3 regions of the Pseudophaeobacter sp. C1-32P7 genome follow, and region 1 is predicted to be linked to each of the others. Evidence: riboswitches for the same ligand, from Rfam matches in the RefSeq annotation. Region 1 holds a riboswitch; each other region holds the start of a gene.

What was found. A riboswitch is a leader RNA that binds a small molecule or an ion and turns the genes downstream of it on or off. The one in region 1 is predicted to bind cobalamin.
Region 2: another riboswitch for cobalamin. It lies ahead of SM763_RS04815 (TonB-dependent receptor plug domain-containing protein); the one in region 1 lies ahead of SM763_RS15345 (energy-coupling factor ABC transporter permease).
Region 3: another riboswitch for cobalamin. It lies ahead of SM763_RS14280 (hypothetical protein); the one in region 1 lies ahead of SM763_RS15345 (energy-coupling factor ABC transporter permease).

What each region holds. Positions count from the first base shown of each region.
Region 1 covers NZ_JAXGFR010000010.1:112,663-119,738, reverse strand. The annotation lists gene SM763_RS15355 (serine hydrolase domain-containing protein) at 1-604, shown strand, start outside; gene cobF (precorrin-6A synthase (deacetylating)) at 614-1,375, opposite strand; gene SM763_RS15345 (energy-coupling factor ABC transporter permease) at 1,453-2,130, opposite strand; cobalamin riboswitch at 2,189-2,404, opposite strand; gene cobA (uroporphyrinogen-III C-methyltransferase) at 2,474-3,205, opposite strand; gene SM763_RS15335 (cobyrinic acid a,c-diamide synthase CobB) at 3,202-4,536, opposite strand; gene cobM (precorrin-4 C(11)-methyltransferase) at 4,529-5,323, opposite strand; gene SM763_RS15325 (cobalamin biosynthesis protein) at 5,320-5,697, opposite strand; gene cbiE (precorrin-6y C5,15-methyltransferase (decarboxylating) subunit CbiE) at 5,694-6,893, opposite strand; gene SM763_RS15315 (cobalt-precorrin-6A reductase) at 6,892-7,076, shown strand, end outside.
Region 2 covers NZ_JAXGFR010000002.1:393,988-401,063, forward strand. The annotation lists gene SM763_RS04800 (ABC transporter ATP-binding protein) at 1-518, opposite strand, end outside; gene SM763_RS04805 (FecCD family ABC transporter permease) at 515-1,498, opposite strand; gene SM763_RS04810 (ABC transporter substrate-binding protein) at 1,495-2,334, opposite strand; gene SM763_RS04815 (TonB-dependent receptor plug domain-containing protein) at 2,338-4,224, opposite strand; cobalamin riboswitch at 4,384-4,596, opposite strand; gene SM763_RS04820 (Lrp/AsnC family transcriptional regulator) at 5,071-5,691, opposite strand; gene SM763_RS04825 (zinc-dependent alcohol dehydrogenase family protein) at 5,690-6,727, shown strand; gene SM763_RS04830 (aromatic amino acid transaminase) at 6,951-7,076, shown strand, end outside.
Region 3 covers NZ_JAXGFR010000009.1:91,535-98,610, forward strand. The annotation lists gene SM763_RS14265 (5'-nucleotidase C-terminal domain-containing protein) at 1-304, opposite strand, end outside; gene nudC (NAD(+) diphosphatase) at 642-1,628, shown strand; gene SM763_RS14275 (SRPBCC family protein) at 1,691-2,158, shown strand; cobalamin riboswitch at 2,267-2,501, shown strand; gene SM763_RS14280 (hypothetical protein) at 2,621-2,995, shown strand; gene SM763_RS14285 (protein-tyrosine phosphatase family protein) at 3,109-3,630, opposite strand; gene SM763_RS14290 (DNA polymerase III subunit gamma/tau) at 3,768-5,615, shown strand; gene SM763_RS14295 (hypothetical protein) at 5,636-5,989, shown strand; gene SM763_RS14300 (YbaB/EbfC family nucleoid-associated protein) at 6,000-6,344, shown strand; gene recR (recombination mediator RecR) at 6,536-7,076, shown strand, end outside.

The DNA of each region.
Region 1 (7,076 bases):
CGGGGAGATCAAGCCGACCATACGCGACGTGATCCTCTCCCTGCCGCAGGAGCGGGCGCATGGGCTCAGCTTTTCCTATCGGTCGATTGAAACCGATGTCATCGCCTGGGCGCTGGAACGGGTCAGCGGTACGGATCTGTCTGCACTGCTGTCCGACCGGATCTGGCGCAGGCTTGGCTGCGAACAGGATGGGTTCTTTACCGTCGATGATGCGGGCACGGCGCTGGCCGATGGGGGGTTCAACGCGAGTCTGCGGGACTATGCCCGGTTCGGACATATGGTGCTGAATGGTGGCCGGGCCCACGGTCACCAGATCGTACCCGAAGCTTGGATTGATGGCATTTGCGCGGGCGCGGACCCCTCAAAATTCGGCGCACCCTATGACGTGCTGTCACCGCAAGGCGCCTATCGGCGGTTCTGGTGGGTGCACGATCCCGGGCGCGGCGTGTTCATGGCCCGGGGTGTGTTCGGTCAGCTGATCTTCGTCGATCGCAGCGCTGATGTTGTGATCGTAAAGCTGTCGAGCTGGCCCGACTATCTGATCCCGGCCTTTGGTCTGGATGCCGTGCAAGCCTGCGAGGGTATCGTCAGCGCGCTGGGTTAGGGCAGGCGATCAGGCCCGCGCGGGGCGGCGCAGGATGTAGATATCCATGATCCAGCCATGCTCCGCGCGCGCCTTCGCGCGCATATCAATGATCTCATCCGCGGTTTCGCGCAGCGCGCCGGAAATGGAGATTTCATTCTCCATCCCGGCATAAGCCGCCCACCAGATCTGAACACCTTCGGGGTCGATGGACTGAAAACTGCAGTCGCCGTCCAGCATGATGACCAGCGTGTCGGCACTCTCCGGCCAGCCCGCCTCGCGCAGTTGGCGGCCGGTGGTGATGGTGACGGGATCACCGATTTCGTTGAGGGGGATGGCATGGCTCGCCGTCAGCGCCTGAATCGAGGTGATGCCGGGAATGACGCGCAGGGAAACCTCGGTACGGGCCTGAAGCCGCGCGGCAATGCGCATGGTGCTGTCGTAAAGGGATGGATCGCCCCAGACCAGAAAGCCGACCTTGCCGTCCCGGGGCAGGTGTTGGTCGATGGTCTTTTGCCAGACCTCGGCAATGGCATCGTGCCAGTCGTCCACTCTCTGTCGGTAGCTTGGTGTCGCGGGATCGCGCTGCGGCAGGTCGAATTCGACGATCGCAGGCCCCGGCGATTTGATCACCCGTTTGCAGATGTCCCGGCGCAGCCCGGCAAGGTCGTCCTTACCGGCGCCCTTGTTGGGGATGAGGATTAGCTCCAGCCCGTTCAGGGCTTCGACCGCCTGCAGGGTCAGATGCTGGGGATTGCCGGTGCCAATGCCAACAAGGGTGAGATCAATCATGTCAGGCGCCTTTGGAAAAGAAACACGGCCCCGAAACGGGGCCGCGCTATGTGACACTTCAGATGTCGGCGAGAGGCTTACGCAGCCGCATAAAGGCGGGGCGTGACCAGACCGCTGCGCTCAAGTCCGCGCAGGCTTTTGGCGGCGGCCAGAACGGCCAGATCGGCGAGCGGCTCGATCAGGATGACGGTCATGTAAGCTGCACCAAAGGTAAAGACCGAGGCCATGGTTTCGGCGCCGATGCCCTGACCGTAGAAGGCCCAGAAAGCGACCCAGCCGACAACGCCTGCCTGATAGGCGGTCGACAGCGCCAGCGCCTGAGAATACTTCAGATCAACATAGGCAGTGTTCGGAGCGATGATCCGCTTGGCCAGTTCCTTCATCGCGAACAGCGGCACCAGGAGCGTGGTCAGGTTGATGAAATACTGCGGCAGATCGATCGGGGCAAAGAACACGCCCTGGATCAGAAGTCCCATCGCCAGACCGAAGGCAGCAGGTGCAGCGCCCAGCAGCAGGAACAGGGTCGAGCCGAGGATGAAGTGAACCTCGGAAACGCCCACAGGGAAATGCGGCAGCACTTCGAAGAAGGTGAAGACGCCGACAGTCGCAATGGCCGAACGCGCCGCAAAGGATGCGATGCCGGAGGCGGCCAGATCTTCCATCGTCTTTTTCGCAGCAAAGCCCATGGCGCCAGCGGCGGTGGCATAGGACAGGGCGATTTTGACGCCGTTTACGATTCCGGGTTCGATATGCATGTTCTGTCTCCTTGCCGCCTCACCCGGCGGCATTACATAGGTTATGGTTGGGCCATCCTGGCCACGTCTTCCAACGGCAGGTCTCCTGACTCGCGGGTCGATGCCGGTCCGGGGCCTTCCCAGTCCTGATAGGGACCAGTGGCTATGCCCGGTGGCTCTCCGCTCACAGTTGCGGGGGCAGTCACGGATTTGGCGCCTGATGGCTACACCTCACCGTGTTCCCTTTTCATCCTTGGGTCTTGGACCCGTCGGAACCTTTGGTCTTTCAGAGATGACACAGCGCTTACAAAGCTGTCAACGTGTCTGGCGCGTCATCCGTGTTTCAATTGCGGCATATGGGCGATCAGCGGGGCAGGTCCTCATCGGCCAGGGGACCATAGAGGATCAGTACCGGTGCCTTGGTCTCCATCGCGCGCAGAACCTCGGGGAGTTCCCCCACCGTGTGGCAGGACAGCGACTGATCCGGGGTCGAAACACCCAGCGCGATCAGCGCGTGCGTCTCGGGTGGCAGCCCGGCTACCAGCAACCGTTCGGCGAGCGCTGCAAAGGTGCGTTTCCCCATGTAGACAACGGTCGTGGCTTCGGGATCGGCGAGGGCGGCCATATTCAGCCTTTCGGGCAGGCCGCCGGTCACGTCATGGCCGGTGATGAACTGCAGTCGTCGCGCGGTCAGCCGCCGGGTCAGCGGGATATTGGCCGCCGCCGCCGCTGCCGAGGCGGCCGTGACACCGGGCACGATCTCGAACCCGATGCCTGCCTGCCGCAGCGCGGTGATTTCCTCTTCCAGACGGCCAAAGACGCCGGAATCGCCGGATTTCAGCCGCACCACATGCGCTCCGGTCGCGGCGTATTCGACCAAGAGCTGGCTGACGTGGTCCTGCCGGGGTGAGGGGCGCCCTGCACGTTTGCCCACTCCGACGAGATCGGCGTCCGTGCGGGCATGGGTCAGGATCGGCCCCGAGGACAGATCGTCGAACAGCACCGCATCCGCCGCCTCCAGCCGTTTCACCGCCTTGACGGTCAACAGCTCAGGGTCACCGGGGCCGGAGGAGACGAAACTGACAAAACCGCTCATGATTGCTCTCCGGTAATCAGGTGGAAGAAGGTGCCGGTCACATGCCCCCGCACCGATCCGGTTTCCGGCACCGGGTTGCCATCCGCGTCCATCACCCGGGCCAGTGGGGCATCGGGCTCGTCCAGTATGGTCGAATAGTGGAACTCATGCCCGCGCAAGGCACCGCCTGCGGCAAAGCCCGGCATCGGCGCCTCCAGAACGGCGCGGCGGTAGCCAAGGTGGATTTTTCGCTTTTCATAAGAGGTGACGAGCCCCAGCAGCCCGGCCATGCGGTGACGGTTGCCGTCCTTGTCGATCAGAGCCTCGCCCAGTGCCATGTAGCCGCCGCATTCGCCATGGACCGGCCGGGTTTCGGCGTGTTTGCGCAGGGCGGCGCGGAAGGTCCCGGCAGCGGCCAGCCTGCCGCCGTGCAGCTCGGGGTAGCCCCCCGGCAGCCAGACCAGATCGGCATCCGGGTCCGGGGTCTCATCCGCCAGCGGAGAGAAGGGAACGATCTCGGCCCCTGCTGCCCGCCAGCCTTCCAGAAGATGCGGGTAGGTGAAGGAAAACGCCGCATCCCGCGCCAGTGCGATGCGCTGCGCAGGCGGTTTCGGCAGGGGGGCTGAGGCGGGCGCAGCTCCGGCACGGGCGGCGGATTTGATCGCCTCCAGATCCACGTTCTCGCGCAGGAAGGCGGCATAGCCCGCGATCGCGGCTTCCAGATCCGGGTGTTCGACCGCCTGAATGAGGCCAAGGTGGCGTTCGGGCAGGGTCAGGTCGCCACGACGGGGCAGGGAGCCAAGCACGGGAATGCCTGCGTGCTCCATTCCCAGACGGGTCAGCCTTTCGTGGCGCGGGCTGGCAACACGGTTCAGGATCACACCGGCAAAGGGCAGGTCAGGATCATAGGCGCGAAACCCCAGCGCGGTGGCTGCTGCCGATTGCGCCTGACCGCCTACATCCACGACCAGAATGACAGGCCAGCCCATGCGTTTTGCGGTTTCCGCCGAAGAGCCAAAGCCGCTTTGGCCGCGCGTGGCAACGCCATCATAAAGCCCCATGGAGCCTTCCCCGATGCAGATCTGCGCGCCGTTTGCCTGCCCCGCAACGGCATCCAGAAGGCCGCCATCCATCGCCCAGGTGTCTAGGTTAAAAGAGGCCTGCCCCGCAGCGGCCAGATGAAAGGCCGGATCGATATAATCCGGTCCGCTTTTGAAGGGCTGCACGGCAAGACCATCCTCGGCCAGTGCGCGCAACAGGCCCAGCATCACAGTGGTCTTGCCCGTGCCCGAGGCGGGCGCCGAAATCATCAGACCCGGCGGATAGGATCCGGTCTTGCCCGTTTCAGTCATCGCCTTCGCTCCAATCCGCCCATTGGCTGTCGGCGCTTTGCGGGCGGTAACGCCGGTCATAGTCCTGCGCGTAAAGACAGCTTTCGTCGAAGTGCTCGGCGCCAAGAGCACGGCCCAAGAGGATCAGCGCGGTGCGCCCGCGCGCGCCTTCGGTGGCGTCGATCAATGTGCCTAGGGTGGCCTTGATGATCTTCTGATCCGGCCATGTGGCGCGCCAGACCACCGCGACGGGGCAATCGTCGCCATAGGCCGGAGAGAGCCGCGCCACCACATCGTCCAGCACATGCACCGACAAGTGAATGGCCAGCGTCGCACCGGTGCGGGCGAAATTCTCCAGCGTTTCGCCTTCGGGCATCGAGGAGGCCCGCCCCGAGGTGCGCGTTAGCACCAGCGATTGCGCAACGCCCGGCAGGGTCAGCTCGGCGCCAAGCGCAGCGGCGCCTGCGGCAAATGCGGGCACGCCGGGGGTTACGTCATAGGGAATACCCAGATCGCGCAGACGGCGCAGTTGCTCGCCCATGGCGGACCAGACCGACAGATCGCCGGAGTGCAGCCGCGCCACATCCTGCCCCGCCTCATGTGCGGCCTCGATTTCGGCCACAATCTCATCCAGCGACAGGGAGGCCGTGTTGACGATCCGCGCGCCCTCCGGGCAGTGCTGTAGCAGCGCCTCGGGCACCAGCGAGCCGGCATAGAGGCAGACGGGGCAGGCTGCGATCAGGTCGCGGCCACGCAGGGTGATCAGGTCGGCGGCGCCGGGGCCGGCGCCAATGAAGTGAACGGTCATGAGGTCAGTCTTTCTGCAATGGCCGCAGTGGCAAGGCCATCTGCGGTGACAACGCGGGGAACGAGAAGGCGGGCGGTTGCTGTGGGGCGGCCGTGGCATGCGCCGCAGAGGGCAGCAGCTTCGGCCAGCGATCCGGTTGCGAACCGGGTTTTGATACGGGGCGACATGGTCGGCGTTTCAAGGCCAGCAATCGCCTCTTCCGAGAGGGCGATCATCGGCAGGTTCAACTCGGCGGCAAGGGCTTGAAAGGCGGGGCTTTCCACCTTTGCTGCGAGTGAGGCGAGCGCATCGGGCTGATGCCCGGTCAGCGCTAGGGCGGCGCGCAGGTCGGCGACGGTCGCCGCTTTGCGAAATCCCAGACCCGCGACCTTCATCGCGTGACGCTCCACTGGATGACGGGGCGGGCGCGCTCCCAGCCGCGCATAGAGCCAAGCGGTCCGGCCTCGGCCAATTCCACCTTCATCAGATGCCCGCCGCGTGTGGCATGTGCCTGCATCAGCAGGGCCTCGGTCTCCAGCGTCACGCCATTGGCCACGATCCGCGCGCGCGCGGGCAGCACCTGCCACAGGTGATCCAGCAGCGCCTGGGAGCCGCCACCGCCGATGAAGACGCAATCGGGTGTTTCCTGTCCGTCCAGAACATCCGGTGCGCGGCCCGGAACCGGGGTCAGTCGGTGTTCAACGCCGAACCTGTCGGCATTGGCGCGGATATTGGCGATGCGGTCTTCGCGCGCCTCAAACGTTATGGCGCGGGTACCGGGGGCGGCAAGGCACCATTCCACCGAGACAGATCCTGAGCCGCCGCCGATATCCCAGAGCAACTCTCCGGCTCGCGGTGCGAGTGCCGAAAGGGTCATGGCGCGGATCGGGCGTTTGGTGATCTGCCCGTCGCTTTGGAACAGATCGTCGGGCAAGCCGCTGGCGCAGGGCAAGCCCGTGCTGCCTGCCACCTGAAGCGCGGCCACCACGGGGGCGGCGATGCCGGTCAGATCAAAGGTATCTGCGCGCGCGTGGCGCGTTCTTGCGCGGGGCCCGCCCAGCGCCTCCATCACCGTCAGCGTGGTTGCCCCGAAGCCCTGCGTGGTCAGCCATTCGGCCAGCGCGGCGGGGCTATTGCCAGCGCGCAGGGTGCAAATGATCCGGGTTCCGGCGGCCAGAACCGGCGTCAGCCGCGCGAAGGGGGCTGCGTGCAGACCGAGGCAAAGCGTCTCTTCCAGCTTCCAGCCAAGCTGATTTACCGCCAGTGCAAAACAGGAGGGCGCAGGGTGCGATACCCATTCATCCGGGCGCAGGTGCGCCACCAGCGATCCACCCGCGCCGTGCCAGAAGGGATCGCCCGAGGCCAGCACCACGGCGCGTTGACCGCGCGCCGCAAGCACCGGATCGATGGAAAACGGAACCGGCCAGGGCTGGCCGCGATTACCTGCCTGCACCAGATCCAGATGGCGGGGGCCGCCAAAAATCACCTCGGCCTCGTCCAGCGCCTTCCGGCTTGCATTCGCCAGCCCAGCCGGTCCATCGTCGCCGAGGCCGACAATGGTCAGCCATTGTTTTACAAGAGGATCAGACATGACGCGCATCCTGCTTCTGGGAGGCACCACCGAAGCCTCGCGCCTTGCCGAGGCACTGGCCGAGGCCGGGATGGATGCGGTGTTCTCCTATGCGGGCCGCACGGCGCGTCCCGTCACCCAGCCGCTGCCACTGCGCGTCGGGGGCTTTGGCGGGGGCGAGGGCTTGGCGGCTTATCTTCAGGC
Region 2 (7,076 bases), on a different contig from region 1:
ATGGTGGAGATCTGATGCGAGGGATCCAGCCCGGCAGAGGGCTCATCCGCCATCAGGAGTGGCGTATCCTGGGCCAGCGCCCGGGCGATCAATGCGCGGGCCTGCTCGCCGCCTGACAGGCGCGAGGCGGCCCGCTTGCGGAACGAGTCCAGTCCCATGCGAGAGATTGCCTGATCCACCAGGGCCTGATCGGCGGCTGGCAGTCGCCGCCCCTGCGGCAAATGCGGCAGACGGCCCAGCGCCACCAGTCGCTCCACCGGGATCGGCCAGGCGATCTCGCGCGATTGCGGCATCCAGGCCACTGTGTGGGCTCTTTCAGAAGCATTCATTGTGGCCAGCGAACTGCTGCCCGTAGCCGGGATGAGCCCTAGCGCGGCCCGCATCAGGCTGGTTTTCCCGGCGCCATTCGGACCCAGCAAGCCGACAAACTCACCCTTGCCAATCTCAAAGGACACATCGCGCAGCACCGGACGGTCGCGCAGGGTTACAGAAAGGTGCTGAACCGAAAGGACGCTCATGCCAGCCCCTTCCGCGTCTTGTAGATCAGGTGCAGGAACAGGGGCGCGCCAACCAGAGCGGTGACCACGCCCAGCTTCAGATCGCGGGTGGGCAGGATCAGCCGCACGGCAATATCCGCCAGTTGCAACATGATCGCGCCGCCAAGGGCGGAGGCCCAGAGCAGCCGCGAGGGTTGCCCGTCGACGAACGGACGCAGAATATGCGGCACCACCAGCCCGACAAAGCCGATGGCGCCCGCAACTGCCGTGGTACCACCGGCAATACTGGCCGTGCCGACGACCAGAAGCCAGCGCAGCTGCCTCAGGTTCACGCCCATGGTCTGGGCAGCATCCTCGCCCAGAGTCAGCGCATCCAGCCCGCGCCCCAGCGGCAGCAGGATCACCATCCCGGCCAGCACAAAGGGCAGCGCCAGCCAGACATGTTGCATCGAGCGGTCCGATAGCGACCCCATCATCCAGAAGACGATCTCATTAGCAGCAAAGGGATTGGGCGAGAGGTTCAGAACCAGCGAGGTCAGCGCCCCTGCCATTGCCGAAATGGCGATACCCGCGAGGATCAGCGTCAGTGATCCCCCATGCTGCCCGGCCAGCGCCATCACCAGAAACACACCGCCCAGAGCCCCAGCCAGCGCCGACAGCGGCAGGCCCAGCGTGGCGGTGGCAGCGAGGCCGGTGTTGATTGCCAATACTGCCCCCAGCGCCGCCGAGGAGGACACACCGATCAGCCCCGGCTCGGCCAGCGGGTTGCGCAGGTAGCCTTGCATCGCCGCGCCCGCCAGCCCCAGCCCGGCGCCGATCACCGCGGCAAGGATTGCCCGCGGCAGCCGGATTTCACGCATCACCAGACTGAGAGGTCCATAGCCATCGTCAAACAGGGCAGCCAGGCTCTCGCCCACACCGACATCTGCAGGCCCCACCGTCAGGGAGATCAGGAACAGTGCCAGCACCGCCGCCGAGAGGCACAGCATGAGCCGGGTCATTGGCGGGCCTCACGTTCCATGAAGGCACGGCGCTCTGCCGCAAGTGTCTCTACCGCGCGCAACACATGCGGTGTCGGGCAGATCCAGTCGGCATTGCGGATTTCCCCGGCGCCGCTACGCCCGGCCAGCATGCGCACCAACGGATGTTTCAGGATTTCCTCGCTGCGGGAATTGCGCGGATAGGCGGTTGTGCCGACCAGCAGATCCGGCTCTGACAGCACCAGCAGCTCCAGCGGCAGCTGCCCGGAATGGGCATAGCCCAGTTCATCGGCGATATTGCGAAAACCTGCCGCCTCCAGGATTTGCCCGGCCAGCGTCTGATGGCCTGCAGTATATCCGTTGGCCGCATAAAGCGCGGCGCGCGGGCGATCATCCCGGGCATCCGCCCGCAGAAACTCCAACTGCTGGTCAAAATCCGCCAGCAACCGGCGCGCGGCCTCCTGACGGCCCAGCGCCTCACCTACCTCGACGATGCGGGTTCGGACATCCTCCAGCGAAAAGGCTGACCCGAATTCCGCCAGCGGCACGCCAAGGCGGCGCAGCATATCCATCGTTGCAGGCGCCGAAGATGCGCCAGCGATCACCAGATCCGGCTTCAGCAGGTAGATTTCTTCCGCCAGCCCGTGATTGACCGGATAGGCCTGCGCCTCTTCGGCCATGGCCGAGGCCCGCGGATCCCGGGCGACGAAGGAAATCGAGATCAGCTGTCCAGGCGCGGCCAGCATCATCGCCATCTGATCCACGCAGAGATTCATCGTAACAACGCGCGACGGCCCGGCAAAGGCTCCGGTGGCGGCCCAGAAAAGGGCCAGGGCTATGCCGGGCAGCCAGCGCATCGATCAGAAGGAGGCCCGGACGCCGATATAGGCGGCGCGGCCGCGTTTCGCGTAGCCCCAGACGTCCGAGTATTCCTCGTCAAACAGATTGGTGACACGTCCGGTCAGGACCACATTCGGGTTCAGCTCATACTGGGCCGAGACATCGACGGTGGTGTAATCCGGCAGCTCGGCCGTGGCATAGGTGCCAAAGAACTGGCTGTCCCAGTTGCCTGCCACATGGCGGACATCCGCAGTGATGGAGCCGCGACCATTGAAAGTATCGAGCGTGGCGCTCAGCAGCAGTTCGTGTTCGGGGCGGCGCACCTCGACCGTACCATTGGGGTTGGTGGCATCCAGATAGGTGTAGGACAGACGGAGATCGAGGTTTTCCGTGGCCTCAAGGCTGGCCGCCAGTTCGACACCTTTGCGCTCGCTGTCTCCGGCCTGATTGCGGAAGGAGAAGGTGGTCGCATTCACCATATAGGCTTCGATCTCACCCGCCAGCGTCTCGTCGAAATAGGTCACATCAACCAGCCCGCGCCCCTGCAGGAACGGCACCTCGACACCCAGATCAAAGCTGCGGTTTTCTTCGGGCTGCAAGTTCTGATTGCCCAGATAGGTAGTGGCACCAAAGGTGCTGTTGGCAAAGAGCTCAAAATAGGTCGGGTTCACGATACCGGTGCCGGCCGAGCCATGCAGGCGCACACCGCTGCCCGCAAAGGTATAGGACGCACTGGCGTTCCAGCTGGTGGCATCTTCGAAGGCATTGTTGTTGTCGCGGCGCACGCCCAGTTGCAGATCCAGACCATTGGCAAAGCTGCCACGGTATTCCAGCGCGATCGAATTGGTTTTGCGCGCAAAGGCCGGGTTGGAACGGCTGGAATCCTCTTCCCATTCCAGAATGGCGTTCAGCAGGTGATCTGTCAGCTCTACCGACTGGCCATCAAGGCCAAAGCTCAGCAGGTATTTCGCCGCTTCCGTCTTGGTCTCGGTCAGGGCGCCACCGTTGTAGGATTGGTCAAAATCCGTACGCTCGTAAGACAGACGGTGTTTCAGGCGTCCACCCAACGTGTCGAGCTCGGCAAAGATCTGAGCCAGCTGTTCATCGCGGTCGCTGAACTGCGTGGGATCATCCACCACATAGCTGGCCGCATCGGTCGCGGTAAAAGACGTGCTGTCGCTGTCAAAACGCTCTTCCGAGGCACGCAGGTTGAAGCCGAGCTTCAGCCGTTCGGTGACAAGATAGTCACCCTTCAGCTGCGCGGTGTTGCGGCGGATACCATCCTCTTCGCCGCCGCTGCCGGAGAAGTCGTAGCCATCGTCATTATCATGGGCGAGGTTGAGCGAAATGCCTCCGCGTTCGGTCCGGGACGACACCCGCGCCGAGGCCCGGTAGCCGTCCGAGCCGACTTCGGCGCTGCCACCGTATTCGGTGCCGATGCCGCCACTCTTGGTGATGATGTTGATCACACCCGCCGAGGCGTTGGATCCGTAGAACACCGATTGCGGGCCGCGCAGCACCTCGATCCGCTCGATATTGGCGGTATCAAGGCCAGACAGGATATAGTCGCTGTCGCCGCCCGAGGCCTCGATGCCGTCGATCAGGATCAGGGTGTGGTTGGCTTCGGCGCCACGGATGCGGACCTGTGTAAAGCTGTCACCTGCACCGGTGACCATCAGACCGGGAACCGACCGCAGTGCATCTTGAACCGTGGTGATGCCGCGCTGTTCGATCTCTTCGCTGGTCACGACCGAAACCGAGCGACCGTATTTCTGCGCCTCGACAGGGGTAAAACCACCGGAGACGATGAGTTCGCCCAGATCGATGATCTCCGCCTCCTGGGCGGTTGCAATTGCGGGGGTAGTGACCATCAGGGTGGCGGCCAGGGACAAGCTTACCTTGCGCATCGTTTCAGTTCTCCCAGCCTGCACATTCGGTGCAGGAAAAGTGGCTGCCCATCGCGGGCAACATGTACAAATCATCGGTCCTTGGAAGGCAGTGCTTCCACAGACAGTTCAATTGCCACCACTACGGAAGTCCGTTGTCCCCGGCGCGCCCCGCACCCGGACTGGGTGATCCTTCTGGCAGGTCTCCTGACTCGCGGGTCGCAGCTTTGCCGCGCCTTCCCGCCCCCTCTTGGGGCAGTGGCATATCGCAGCATTGCTCTCCGCTCACAGTTGCGGGGGCAGTCATGGTTTTGACGTCTTGTACCGACGCCTTACCATGTTCCCTTTTACCCGGATGGTATTCCCAGCCGGACCAGAATGGCCGGACTTAGGCAAACTGGATTTACTCTGTCAAGAAGGAGTAGACGCCGCCAAGGATGGAGTTTTCAAACAATGCACCGCGCACACCAGCAACAATCGCCTGAAATCAACTGCTAAGTGATGGTTTCAATGCTGCAAACGCAATGCTGTGCCGCATCGACCGCAACCTTTGCGCAGGCGATATTCCACGCTACGGCATGGTTCCCCGTTCCGATCTCCACCGAATCCAATGGCTGGGGTCGTGGCTGTCCCCCCTGCCCCGCATCACGGACAGATTTCCCCTGGCAATGCCCCTGCGGTGGCAACGCGCCTCTTCCGCATCCCGGCGGAGCTGTGGCGTTTCCATCTCCGCCCAAAGCGTTCCAGTACGAGACCGCGCATGAACGCCCAGATCTTCGCAAAGGTCTGTCGCGGGCACAGGTTCAGTCCGGTGGCCGGTTACAGGCTCCGGTTCAAACACGACGGAAAACCAGCTTGCGCGGCAGTCTATTTCATTGATGCTGCACTGACGGGCAGCTTGCTCGACGCCTTCATTTCTTTCAATGAGAGGTTGGACCGAATGCTGGTGACACCGGGTAGCCGCCTCAGAGTGCTGTCGACGAAACCACTGTAATCATCGAGATCACGGGCAACCACGATCAGCAGGAAATCATCCGCGCCGGTCGTGTTGTGGCAAGCCAGGATGTTCGGTGTCGTTTCAACGATGCGCTGAAATTCTGCCGTCGCGGCTTGATCATGCTCGGAACAGCGCAGCTGGACGAAGGCCATAACGCCGAGGCCGAGCTTTCGACGGCTCAGATTGGCTTGATAACCTTCGATGATGCCGCTTTCTTCAAGACGTTTGAGCCGCCTCCAACAGGGGGTCTCGCTCATCCCCAGATGCTCGGACAACTTGGCATTGGTCATGCGGCCATCCTCCTGCAACAGGGTCAAGATCTCGGCATTGACGGCGTCGATGTCAGGCATGGGTAGATATCTTTCAATAATGACGATTCCATAGGGAATTCCACTCCAGATTTGCGCAATACGGGGAGGATTGGCAAAGGTATTTCCCTCATCCAGACTATGATCTCGTCCAAAATACTCTTCAGCGAAAGATCCTGCCATGAAAGCCGTCCTTTTCGAAAAATTCCAAAGCGCGCCAAAGCTGGTTACCGTGGACGACCCGACGCCAGAGCCGCATGGCGTTGTCCTCAGGGTTGCGGCCACCGGCGTCTGCCGCAGCGACTGGCATGGCTGGATGGGACACGACAGCGACATCGACTTGCCGCATGTGCCTGGCCACGAGTTGGCTGGCGTCGTCGAGGCCGTTGGGAATGACGTCACAAAATGGAAGGTTGGCGACAAGGTCACTGTACCATTCATCTGTGGGTGCGGCAGCTGTTCCGAATGCCATTCCGGCAACCAGCAGGTCTGCCTGCAGCAGGAACAGCCGGGTTTTACCCACTGGGGATCCTTTGCGGAATACGTAGGCATTCATCAGGCCGATCTGAACCTTGTCGCCCTGCCCGAGACCATGAGTTTTGCCACTGCCGCGAGCCTTGGTTGCCGCTTTGCAACCTCATTTCGGGCGGTGGTAGATCAAGGGAAGGTCAGCGCAGGACAATGGGTGGCTGTGCATGGTTGCGGCGGCGTAGGCCTGTCCGCCGTGATGATCGCCTCGGCTTGTGGGGCCAACGTGATCGGCGTGGACCTTGATCCAGCTAAGTTGACGCTGGCGAAGGAGCTTGGCGCCGTGACGGTGCTAAACGGTAGGGAGGCCGACGTGCCGGAGGCCGTTCGGGAGATCACCCGCGGAGGTGCCCACGTCTCTCTCGACGCACTTGGTCACCCGTCAACTATGACCAATTCAATCCTCTGCCTGCGGCCGCGGGGCAAGCATGTGCAGGTGGGTCTGATGCTGGGTGAGCACGCGGCACCGACCGTTCCAATGCCAAAGATCGTCGGGCAGGAAATCGAATTGCTTGGTTCACACGGGATGCAGGCACATCGCTACGGCGCGATGCTTGACCTCGTCGCCAGCGGCAAGCTGGACCCGGCACGACTGGTCGGAGAGCAGATCAGCCTTGCCGATGCCCCTCAGGCCTTGATGGAGATGGATAAATTCCGCTCCGTGGGTGCAACTGTCATTACCCGCTTTTGAGCCATGGAGAAAATCGGATTCATCGGAAATGACACCTTGGCCTGCGTTATCGCTGACGGTCAAAGGCGATATGCCAACGGAATAATCGCCCGGGGTGTGACGCAGCCCAACATGACGCCTCATGTGGCTGAAAAGGTAATGACTGACGACCGAAGCGGCACGATGATGCCCCGCGCGATCACAGCATTCCATAGTCGGACCGTCGAACTGGAAAGGGTGAATAATGTTTGAGCAGGTGGAAGAATACCCTGTAGATCCAATCATGATCGGGGCAGAGTATTTCGCTCAGGACCCGCGGCAGGACAAGCTGAACTTGACGGTTGGCATCTATCAGGACGCGCAGGGACAG
Region 3 (7,076 bases), on a different contig from region 1:
CGTATTGCAACACGTTGAAGGCCTGCATCAGCGGATGCGGCACGATCGGGTCGTCAGAGGAAATTTCACCAATCGGCGCCCCTTGCAGCCCATCACCATTGTCCAAGAGCAGCACCGTGCCCCCAGCCTCCCGGACCTCTTGCCGCGCCTCTGCGATCAGGGACGCGACGCGGGACAGGCCGATGCTGGGGTCCGGCCGGTCGGCATAATAGTCGTAGCTGAGCAGATTGCTGTGCAGATCGGTGGTTGCCAACAAGCGCAGCACCCCCTTCCCCAATGGCAAGGATTGATCCGGTCCTGTCATATTGCTCTACCCGCAGCCTGCACGGCGTCTTCCGATCTTCGTTTTTTTCTCACGTTCTGACACGAACGCGTTAACCCTTTGAAACAGCGTTTCCTTGATTTGCAAAGTCACCATTTTTGAGGATGTTAACGATTGTGGCGCTGATGCCGAAAATTTGACCGGTCTAACGCCAATATCCAGCGGCAGACCGGTGACCCGGCGTTAAACATCCGCTCACAACCATAAAAATGCATCGACCGCGCTACCCGAACAGGCTGGTCATTGCGCGGTTTTGCCGCCATCAATGCAGGAAATCGGGCCTTAACGCCGGATCCCCTGCCAAAAGAAGGACAACGATATGAAACGGGCCGAAGAGGTGACATTTGGCGGCAAGGGTGGCCTGGACCGCAGCGCGCATCTGCGTGCGGATGCCGAAGCGCTAGACGCTGCCTGGGGGGCAAAGGACGCACAGGTGCTGATGATGTGGCGCGGCAAACCCCTGTGCCAGCGGTCAGATCCAGAGCGCGGACCGGACGCGCTTGCCTGGATCTCCACCACGCATCCGATGGCCGCAGGGTGCCGCGACGCCGCTCTGTTTCTCGGCCTCCTGCCGGATCAAAGCCCGGCCTTCGCCTGCGACATCAGCAGTTGGCAGCCCGATGCGCTGGACGAGATGGCGCTGGCCAGTTTTGCCGATGTAACGGAGCAACAGCACCCGGACCTGCCCTCCGGTTATGCTTTCGCCGAGCTGCGCAGGGTGATGACCCGGCTGACCCCGCTGGAGGCCGAGCTGGCCGCCACCGCCAAGGCGCTGTTTTCCTGGCATGGCTCGCATGGGTTCTGTGCCCGCTGTGGCCACCCCAGTGATATGGTTCAGGCTGGCTGGCAAAGAAATTGCCCCAGCTGCAAGGCGAGCCATTTCCCCCGCACCGACCCGGTTGTGATCATGCTGATTACCCATGGGGACGAGGTCCTGATGGGCCGCTCACCCGGCTGGCCAGAAGGTATGTACTCCCTGCTGGCCGGTTTCGTTGAACCCGGCGAAACGCTGGAGGCCGCCGTGCGGCGTGAAGTTCTGGAAGAATCCGGCGTGAAGGTCGGAGAGGTGGAGTACCTGTCCAGCCAGCCCTGGCCCTTTCCCATGTCGCTGATGTTCGGCTGCCACGGGATCGCGCTGGATCGCGAGCTGACCATCGACCCAGATGAAATCGAGGACGCGATCTGGGTCAGCAAGCAGGACATGATGACCGCCTTTGCCGGAGAGCACCCGATCCTGAAGCCTGCCCGAAAAGGAGCAATTGCACATTTTCTGTTGCAGAACTGGCTTGCGGATACGCTGGATTAAAGGGAATATCGCGGCCACGCTGAGAATTGATCAATCAAAACAGGCAAGCAGGCGTCAGAGTCATGGATTTCACGAGTAAAGAAGATATCGATTCACCGATCGCCGACGTGTTTGAAGCCCTGTCGGACTTTGAAAGCTTTGAACGCTCGGCCATCCGGCGCGGCATCGACGTGCAACGGATCGGCGATATCAGCACGCCTGAAAACGGCCTCGCTTGGGATACCAAATTCAACTTTCGCGGCAAGGCGCGCGAGCTGCGCATTGCTCTCAAATCCTATGATCCCGTCACCCGCATTCTGCTGTCCGGCGACAGCAGCGGGCTGAGCGGCGAAACCGAGATCGAACTGATGGCGCTGTCGCCGCGGCGCACCCGTGTAACAATTGCGCTCAACCTGACGGCCAAGACCCTGTCGGGGCGGTTGCTGCTGCAATCCTTCAAACTGGCGCGCGGCTCGCTCAATAAGAAATTCAAAGCGCGCGCGGCAGATTTCGCCCGGCTGACCGAAGAACGGTTGAACCGCACGGCCTGAGGGCACCGCATCCGCCTGCACAAATCAGCTAGCTTACCTGGCTTGCTGGCGTTGGCGCGGATTTCTCCGACTTTCACACAAGCGAATTGACGACTCGCCCTTCGACCCGCTACCCATTTCACAGATGGTTTCCGCGATCCGCCTTTGCGAGTCCGGGATGAAAAGGGAACGTGGTGCGATCCGGCCTCTCTCGGCCAGAACAATTCCACGACTGCCCCCGCAACTGTAGGCGGAGAGCGACCCCGGAAGATCCACTGGGCGCAAGGCGACAGCCTGCGGCCGGGAAGGACCGGAGAAGCCCAGACCCGCAAGTCAGGAGACCTGCCATCGCACAACTCGAAACCGGGCGGGGTGTCCGGAGCGGGTGAGATGGCTCCTGCAGCGCGGCCCGTTCTGGCCGACAAGCATCCGGCCACATGTCTCTCCCCCTCTTTATGCCCCTGCCTTAGCGCGGAGGGCGCGATGATCTGGACGACAAAAACGCATGAACTTGCGGCAACAACCTGTCAACACACCGGGGCAAGCTGCCCGGCACTGGAACGGATGCTGGTGGCCCTGTGCGGGGCGCTCGATACCGCGCGGGATATGACCGAAGAGGATTTTGAAATCACCGGCGACAGCCTGCTCGATGGCTGCACCCGCCATTGCCCGGCGCGCTTTTTTGCCTCGCACGACAGGATCCGGGTGTTCTGCGAAGTGGACACCGCAGCAGAGCGCAGCGGTCTGGACCGTTTTGCCGACGCGCTGCTGTCCAGCGATGCAAAAGCGCAGCCCGCAGATCACCTGCCACATCGCCCCTGCTCCTTTGGAGAAGCCATCCCGCTCAGCGCGGCGTAGCGGCAGACCCAGCAAACAACAGGAGGGGCGTCGGTTTTATTCGGTGAATGCCGCGCCCTGTGAAGAAGGAAGCGGGATGACAGCCGGGCCCGCTCCGGCGGGCCGCCTTGGTCTCAGCGGCTGCGGGCCCAGGCCATCTGTGCCTCGGTCTCGACCGCGCAGGGGCGAGACATGCGCAGCCGGTTCAGCGCCGCCTCTGGCGCAACACCGCATTCGATCAACAGGCGCAGCACCACCATGCCGGAGCGCCCGCAGCCGCCCCGGCAATGCACCAGAACGCGGCCGCCACCGTTCAGCGCCTGGCGCGCCGAGGCGCTGACCCCGGGCCAGGCTTCGTTCACCTCCGGGCCGGGCACACCAAAATCCGCCACCGGCAGATGCACCCAGCGGCTTCCCATGCTCTGTAGATCAACCCCCAGCGTCGCGGCCCCGACAGAGACATGCTCGGCTTCGGTGGTCATGGAAATGACCAGACCGGGCTGCCAGTCGTGGATCAGCTCAAGATCCCCCTTGTAGTCGCCCCCGGCACCGGGCAGCGGGCAGATAGCAAGAATGCCATTGGCGGCGGACACCGCGTAGATCGTAAAGGGCTGCCCGGCCTGCAGGCCTGCCCCATCTGAACTCATCCCAGTCATCACACACTCTCCACCACATACAGGGAAAAACTCTGCCACCTGCCCTGCCGGACGGTCAACAGCGGTGGACGAAGCCCGCGGGCTTCCCTACCCTATGAGGCGGTCCCAATCCCATTCCGAATCCGGCACGAGACAGCATGAGCGACACCCCAACATCCGATCCTGAAACCCAAACCGCTGAGGTTCAGCACGCGGAGCAGCCGTCTGGCCAGTATCAGGTCCTCGCCCGCAAGTACCGGCCCGAAACCTTTGCGGATCTGGTTGGCCAGGACGCCATGGTGCGTACGCTGAAAAACGCCTTTGCCGCGAACCGGATCGCCCAGGCTTTCATCATGACCGGTATTCGCGGCACGGGTAAGACCACCACCGCCCGGATCATAGCCAAGGGGATGAACTGTATCGGCACCGATGGCACCGGCGGCCCCACCACCGAACCCTGCGGTCAGTGCGAGCATTGCCTCGCGATCATGGAAGGCCGCCACGTGGACGTGATGGAGATGGACGCCGCCAGCCGCACCGGCGTCGGCGACATCCGCGAAATCATCGATTCGGTGCAATACCGCGCGGCCTCAGCCCGCTATAAGATCTACATCATCGACGAGGTTCACATGCTGTCGACCAGCGCGTTCAACGCGCTGCTGAAAACGCTGGAGGAACCCCCCGCCCATGTGAAGTTCATCTTTGCCACCACCGAGATCCGCAAGGTTCCGGTGACGGTCCTGTCGCGCTGCCAGCGGTTCGATCTGCGCCGGATTGAGCCCGAGGTCATGATCGCCCTCCTGCGCAAGATCGCAACTGCCGAAAACGCCCAGATTGCCGAGGATGCGCTCGCTCTCATCACCCGCGCCGCCGAAGGTTCGGCCCGCGATGCAACCTCGCTGCTGGATCAGGCGATTTCCCACGGCGCGGGCGAGACCACCGCCGATCAGGTCCGCGCCATGCTGGGCCTTGCCGACCGGGGCCGGGTGCTGGATCTGATGGATATGATCCTGCGCGGCGATGCGGCTGCGGCGCTCAGCGAGCTCTCCTCGCAATATGCCGAAGGCGCCGATCCGCTGGCTGTTCTGCGCGATCTGGCCGAAATCACCCATTGGGTGTCGGTGGTAAAGATTACGCCAGACGCGGCAGAGGATCCGACCATCAGCCCGGATGAGCGCGCCCGCGGTCAACAGATGGCCGAAGCGCTGCCGATGCGGGTGTTGACCCGCATGTGGCAGATGCTGCTCAAGGCGCTGGAAGAGGTCGCCGCCGCCCCCAACGCCATGATGGCTGCCGAGATGGCGGTGATCCGCCTGACGCACGTGGCCGATCTGCCCAGTCCCGAGGAGTTGATCCGCAAGCTGCAGGATATGCCGCCCCCGCCGCCCGGCGGTGGTGGCGGAATGCCCATGCAAAGCATGGGCGCGCCTGCCGCGGGCGGGACATCGACTATCACCTCTGCTCCGCCGCAAGGCGCACCGGGCGGTGGACCGTCCGGCGGCATGACCATGTCGCACAGCCAAAGGCAGGGACAAGCCACTGCGCTGGCACCGGCCGCAGAAAAGGCCCTCGCCCGCTACCCGACCTTCGAGCATGTGGTGGAACTGATCCGCACCAACCGTGATGTGAAACTGCTGGTCGAGGTGGAAACAGGCGTGCGCCTCGTCGCTTACCAGCCGGGCCGGATCGAATTCACACCGCATGCGAATGCGCCCCGAGACCTTGCTGCGCGCCTTGGCACCGCCTTGCAAAACTGGACCGGCAGCCGCTGGGTCGTCACCATCGCACCCGACGGCGAGGCCCCGACGATCGCCGAAATCCGCGATGCCGCCGAAAACGCGCTGCGCACCAAGGCCAGCGAACACCCACTGGTACAGGCGGTGATCGACAGTTTCCCCAAGGCCCGGATCACCCGCATCCGTACCGCCGAGGAAATGGCCGCCGAGGTCGAGGCCGAAGCCCTGCCCGAGGTAGAAGACGAATGGGATCCGTTCGAAGACGGGTAGCGACTGGCCTGACGGTCCTCTTGTTCACCCTGCCAACAACCGCCTTCGCCAAAACCTGCCTTGCCACCGGCGATCTTTCCGACAGCGCGTGGGATGTGCTTTGGCGGATGTCGGCCACGCCTGCTGTATTGGCCCTCTTCGCTCTTGCCGGATTCGCGCTGTACAGCAGAAAGCGCGCCTCCTTTGCAATCGCAGGCGTTCTTTGGGGCATGCTGGCGTTCGCGATTGCCGTGGATAATCATGAGCTTTTCTTTGATGATAAGAGTGCCTTGGGCATAATCGAAGACTGCACTGCCTCCCCCCACTTGTTCATCGCGCTTGCAATTGCGATATGTTCGGGGATGACTTACGGCGCCCTGCGCCCCCGCACTTAGGAGAAACACCATGCTCAAAGGCCTCGGCGGTCTTGGCGATATGGCCAAGATGATGAAATCGGCACAGGAACTGCAAACCAAGATGGCGCAGATGCAGGAAGACCTGCACAACGTCATGGTCACCGGCGAAGCAGGCGCGGGCCTGGTCAAGGCCACCGCCTCGGCCAAGGGCGACCTCAAGGCGCTGGATATCGACCCGTCCATCTTCAATGGCGATGACAAGGAAATGGTCGAGGACCTGATCCTGGCCGCCATCAAGGACGCACAGTCCAAGGCAGCCGAAAAAGCGCAGGAAGAGATGACCAACCTCACGGAAAGCATGGGCCTTCCCAAGGATATCAAGCTGCCTTTCTGATCCGGAGGCGCAACTGAAAAGTTCCGAAAAGGCGGCCTTGGCCGCCTTTTTCATGTCTCACGGGCATACGCCCTTTGCCCAATCTGGCGCGCAGGCGCTGCCCAGACAAACCCTGAACATCCGTCGCCTCTCCCCTTGCCATTGCCCGCCGTGATGCGTCTATATGGGCTGACACTCCAAAGGCCGCCTCCATGCAAGACCGCTCTACCAGCGACATCGAAACCCTCATCGATCTGATGGCAAAACTGCCCGGCATGGGGCCGCGTTCGGCCCGGCGGGCGGTGTTGCACCTGATCCGCAAACGCGCGCTTTTGCTGACACCGCTGTCGGACATGATGACCCGCGTCGCCACCACCGCCCGCGAATGCCTCAACTGCGGCAACGTGGGGACCGAGGACATCTGCGAGATCTGCGACAGTGAGGCCCGCGCCAATGGCGAGATCTGCGTCGTCGAAAGCGTCTCGGATCTCTGGGCGATGGAGCGCGCAGGCGTTTTCAAGGGACGCTATCACGTGCTTGGCGGCACCCTCTCGGCGCTGGATGCCATCGGTCCCGAAGACCTGCGCATTCCCCGATTGGTCGACCGGGTCGGCAGCGAGGCAGTGAGCGAGGTGATCTTGGCGCTGAATGCCACCATCGACGGGCAGACCACGGCCCATTACATCGCCGACCAGCTGAGCGGCCAGGTGAAACTTACCTCGCTCGCGCAGGGTGTACCCATCGGCGGCGAGC